DNA from 2 places in the Nonomuraea sp. NPDC003754 genome. Region 2 is predicted to be linked to the other one. Evidence: predicted binding sites of a transcription regulator. Region 2 holds the regulator's gene; the other holds the start of a gene.
What was found. Region 2 encodes LexA, which represses DNA repair genes until DNA is damaged. Its sites were predicted from a motif close to TCGAACANNTGTTCGA; they were not measured.

Region 1: a site for LexA is predicted at 853-868, ahead of recA (recombinase RecA). Genes of this name have one in related genera too.

The regions. Positions count from the first base shown of each region.
Region 1 is NZ_JBSGJX010000007.1:161,082-163,480, reverse strand. Features, by position in the region: gene ACWEVS_RS11605 (MarR family winged helix-turn-helix transcriptional regulator) at 1-286, shown strand, start outside; gene ACWEVS_RS11600 (hypothetical protein) at 464-754, opposite strand; gene recA (recombinase RecA) at 981-2,078, shown strand.
Region 2 is NZ_JBSGJX010000018.1:18,277-20,675, forward strand. Features, by position in the region: gene ACWEVS_RS22715 (MalY/PatB family protein) at 1-455, opposite strand, end outside; gene lexA (transcriptional repressor LexA) at 1,020-1,727, opposite strand.

The sequences.
Region 1 (2,399 bases), on a different contig from region 2:
CGCCGACGGCGAGCTGCGCATGCAGGAGCTGGCCGACCTGCTCGGGCTCAACCAGAGCTCGGTCACCCGCCTGGTGGGACGGCTCGAGGCGTCCGGGCTGACCCGCCGCGACCTGTGCGCCAAGGATCGGCGAGGCGTCTACACGGTGATCACCGAGGCGGGCAGGGAACGCAGGAACGGGGCGAGAGCGGCCTACGAGGAGACGCTCACGGGAGCGCTCGACCGGGCCGCGGCCGACGGCCTGGCGAACACCGTGGCGGGCCTGCGGGCGTCGTTCGTCGGGTGACAGGCGCGTGCGGTGTCCGCAGAGCGGCTCCCGCGTGCCGTAGCGGCGGGGGTCGTTCGGCTGGGTCGTTCGGCTGGGTCGCGCGGGCCGTAGAGGTCCGGGTCGCTCGGCGGGGTCCGCGTGTGCCGTACCGATCGGGGGCGCTTCTCCGGCTCGCGCTTGCCGTACCGGTCCGGGTCACTCGTCGGTCAGGCAGGTGTGGAGCGCCTCCGCCGTACCGGCGGGATCGTCGGCGTGGCCCTGGCCGCCCGGCGACCACAGGAAGACCCACGCGGCGGCGGACGGGGTCGCGAAGATGATGGTCTGGCGGCCCGTGCGCGGATGCCACACCCACAGCACCGGGTCGTCGCCGCCGATCATGCGCCCCACGAGCCCACAGCCGGGGAGCAACGCCGCGAGCGCCTCCAGGTGGGTGCGCCGCTGCCCGGTGTACGTGCTCGTCACGTCGCCGCCTCTCGACCTTTCCAACAGGATCTCCCCAGGTCAGCGGCCATGGCAACCGGCCCGGCGGATTGTCAGGGAATGTCGGCCGGGCACGGCGGGTGGTCGGCGTGTTCGAGGCGCGATCGAACAGCCGTTCGGCTACCATGAGAAGCGCCGGCCACGGTGCCTCGCGCGTCCGGCGGAAAATTGTCGGTCCCACCGCGTAGCTTTCACTCGACCGACCACACCACGACCCTCCCGGGGAGTTCCCATGGCTATCAACGACCGCGAGAAGGCCCTTGAGACTGCCCTCGCACAGATCGAGCGGCAGTTCGGCAAGGGCTCCGTCATGCGCCTCGGCGATGACGCCAGGGCTCCCATCGAGGTTGTCCCGACCGGTTCGATCGCGCTCGACGTCGCGCTCGGCATCGGTGGTTTCCCCCGCGGCCGCATCATCGAGGTCTACGGTCCCGAGTCCAGCGGTAAGACCACGGTGGCGCTGCACGCGGTGGCCAACGCCCAGCGGGCCGGCGGCATCGCCGCGTTCATCGACGCCGAGCACGCCCTCGACCCCGAATACGCCAAGAAGCTCGGCGTCGACACCGACGCGCTGCTCGTCTCCCAGCCCGACACGGGTGAGCAGGCGCTGGAGATCGCCGACATGCTGATCCGCTCGGGCGCCGTCGACATCATCGTCATCGACTCGGTCGCCGCCCTGGTGCCCAAGGCCGAGATCGAGGGCGAGATGGGCGACAGCCACGTCGGTCTCCAGGCCCGTCTGATGTCCCAGGCGCTGCGCAAGGTCGCGGGCGCGCTCAACAGCACCGGCACCACCGCCATCTTCATCAACCAGCTGCGCGAGAAGATCGGTGTCATGTTCGGCTCGCCCGAGACCACGACCGGTGGTAAGGCGCTGAAGTTCTACGCCTCGGTCCGCCTCGACATCCGGCGCATCGAGACGCTCAAGGACGGCACGGAGGCGGTCGGCAACCGCACCCGCGTCAAGGTCGTCAAGAACAAGATGGCGCCGCCCTTCCGCGTCGCCGACTTCGACATCCTGTACGGCGTGGGCATCTCCCGTGAGGGCGGCCTCATCGACATGGGTGTGGAGCACGGCTTCGTCCGCAAGTCCGGCGCCTGGTACACCTACGAGGGCGACCAGCTCGGCCAGGGCAAGGAGAACGCGCGTAACTTCCTGCGCAACCACCCCGACGTGGCCAACGAGATCGAGAAGAAGATCAAGGAGAAGCTGGGCGTGGGCCCGCGCGTCGACGCGCCCGCCGAGGCCGCCGCTCCCGCCGCCCCTCCGGCTCCCGCCTCCTCGGGCCGCGGCTCCAAGGCTTCCGCGCCCAAGCCTGGTGACGTCTGATCCGGGCTGAGCCATGAGCACGTCGTCGGACCCTGACCAGCGGCCCTCCGGCTCCACGCCGGAGCCGCCCGCCTCCGCGACCCTCCAGCGGCCGGGCCAGGGTCCTGACGCGCGCACTCCCTCGGAGGTGGCGGGTTCTCCCACGACCGCCTCCGAACTGCGCGGCGGCTCAGCCACCCCTCCCACGTCTTCCGGCGACCGCGATGCCGTCACCCCCGCCCACGGTGAGCCCTCGACCGACGACGGCACCTTCGCCGGTGACCCTCACGATTGCGCACACCACCCCCTGGCCAGTAGCGACCATGACGGCCGCGACACCGG
Region 2 (2,399 bases):
GTGGGGTTGTGCGGGTTGACCAGGACGAGCGCGCGGCAGCCGGCCAGATCCGCCAGGTCGGTGTGCAGCGTGCGGCCCATCTCCTCGATCGTGCCGAGGAAGGGCGGGTACGCCGGAACCTGCATGGCGATCCTGTCACCGGGTTCGGTGGCGAGGTGAAGGACCACCTGGAGCGCCTGGTTGAGATCGGAGAAGGTGCGGACGGCTGCCGGGTCGGCGGGCCAGCCGTACCGGGTGAGCATGCGCTCGGCGAAGGTCTCCGCCAGCGGTCCGGCCTGCGGGTCGGCGGCCCAGGTGGGGTAGCCGAGGTCCCCGCGGGCACGCCGCTGGAGTGCCTCGACGATCGGGGGAGCGGTGGCGAAGTCCATGTCGGCGATCCAGCAGGCGATGACATCGGGACCGGCGCTCGCCCATTTCAGGCCGTCCTTGGCGGGCGGGGGGAAGAAGTCGTCCACCCGATCAGTGTCACCCAGACCCGGGAAATGTCCGATGGGCCGGGATTGCCGGAAATCGAACGCATCGGTGTCGCCGGGTGTCGGAGGGTTCTGTGCGACCAGCTCGCGCCCGAGTCCGGATAGCGGGATGCCTGGAAGAGCCCTCGCACCAACGCATGAAGTGATGGCCAGTCCGTTCTCCGAACTGTGGGCTGGGGTTCGGACGCGCGCCCCTCGATGGGTACGGCTCCACCCGGCCCGTCGGCATCCGGCCGCCGACGTGCACGAATGGGCCGCCGGTCGGGTCGCTGCTCCGTGCGCAACGTGGGTCGCGGGTCGGGTGATGTTCCGCCCGAAGGCGTCGCTCGCGGGTAGGAGCCGGGATCCGCGCGTGGGCGTCGGCATGTGGAGGCGGCGTACATCCAGGCGACAAGCCATTCCGGGCGTCGGCGTGCGGAAGCGACGGACACTCATGCGACACGGCATTCCGGACTGGGCAGGGCTGTGTCGGTCCCACCGGCCAGGGCTACGCCGGCTCGATCGACCCTCGGGAAAGGTGAGGGCCGATCGAGCGGCGAGATGCGGTCAGAGGCGGCGCAGGACTGCGACGACCTTGCCGAGGACGCTGGCCTCGTCGCCGGGGATCGGGTCGTAGTTGGCGTTGTGCGGCACCAGCCAGACGTGGCCGTCCTTGCGCTTGAACGTCTTCACCGTCGCCTCGCCGTCGATCATGGCTGCCACGATGTCACCGCTCTCGGCCACCGGCTGCTGCCGTACGACCACCCAGTCGCCGTCAGCGATCGCTGCCTCGATCATCGAGTCACCCGCGACCTGGAGGAGGAAGAGGGTGCCCTCGCCGACGAGCTGCTTGGGCAGCGCGAAGACGTCTTCCACACTTTCCTCGGCGAGGATGGGGCCACCGGCGGCGATGCGACCGACCAGGGGAACGTAGGCGGCCGTCGGCCTGCTCACCTGCGACTCGACCTCGCTGGCATCGGGGTCGACCCACAGCACGGGCTCACCCGGCAGCCTCACCTCAAGGGCGCGAGGGCGGTGCGGGTCACGCCTCAGGTAGCCCTTGCGCTGCAACGCGGTCAGCTGGTGAGACACGCTGGACGTGCTGGTCAGCTGCACGGCCTCGCCGATCTCACGCATGGACGGCGGATAGCCGCGCTGCTGGACGGAGTCGCGAATCACCTCAAGGATCTTGCGTTGCCTGGGCGTCAGGCCCAGTGAGTCGCGACGGCGGACCGCAAGGTCGCTGACGCCGTTGCCGTCATTCGGCTCGCTCATGCTTTCCTCCTCGCCCGGCGGCCTGCCTCACCGGCCCACCCTTCCGGTCCGTGGTCTTCATGTCGCACACAGCGACCGTACCGCCGATGGAGATCAACTTCAAACAATTGTTCGAGTCTTCCTCGAAATCGTCGGTGACGTGGTGTACAACATCGTACGGGAGTTCGATCGACACCGTGTTCGATTCACTGATCTTTGTTTGACCTTTTCCTTGGGTCGACGGTGGCGGGAGGTCATCAGTGCGGGCGACCACGACGACAGATTCGACCGGCCAAGACGAGCAACTCACCCTGATCGCCGACATCACCAGGGAGGAGCGCGGGCGCCCTGCCGTACCAGGAGACCGGCGCCTCCGCCTGGTCCCTCCACCCCGAGGTACGGCAGGCCAGGACAAGCAGATCGGCGGACGGCCCGCGGGGCCGCGCGAGGTTGGGGGTGGACGGTTTGCCGGGTCGCGAGGGGCATCGGGCGGACAGTCCACGGGACCACGCGGGGCAGGAGGCGGGCGGTTGCGGGTCGTCCGCGACCAGGGGGTGGCGGGGCCGGTCGCGCGGGAGGGGACGCCCGGCCCGGCAGACGACAGCACAGATACGGGGGCGGCGATGAACGGCAGGCGAGAGCGGAAGGCACGCGCAGACGGCCGGTCGGGCGGGACGGGGCGTGGAGACGGCC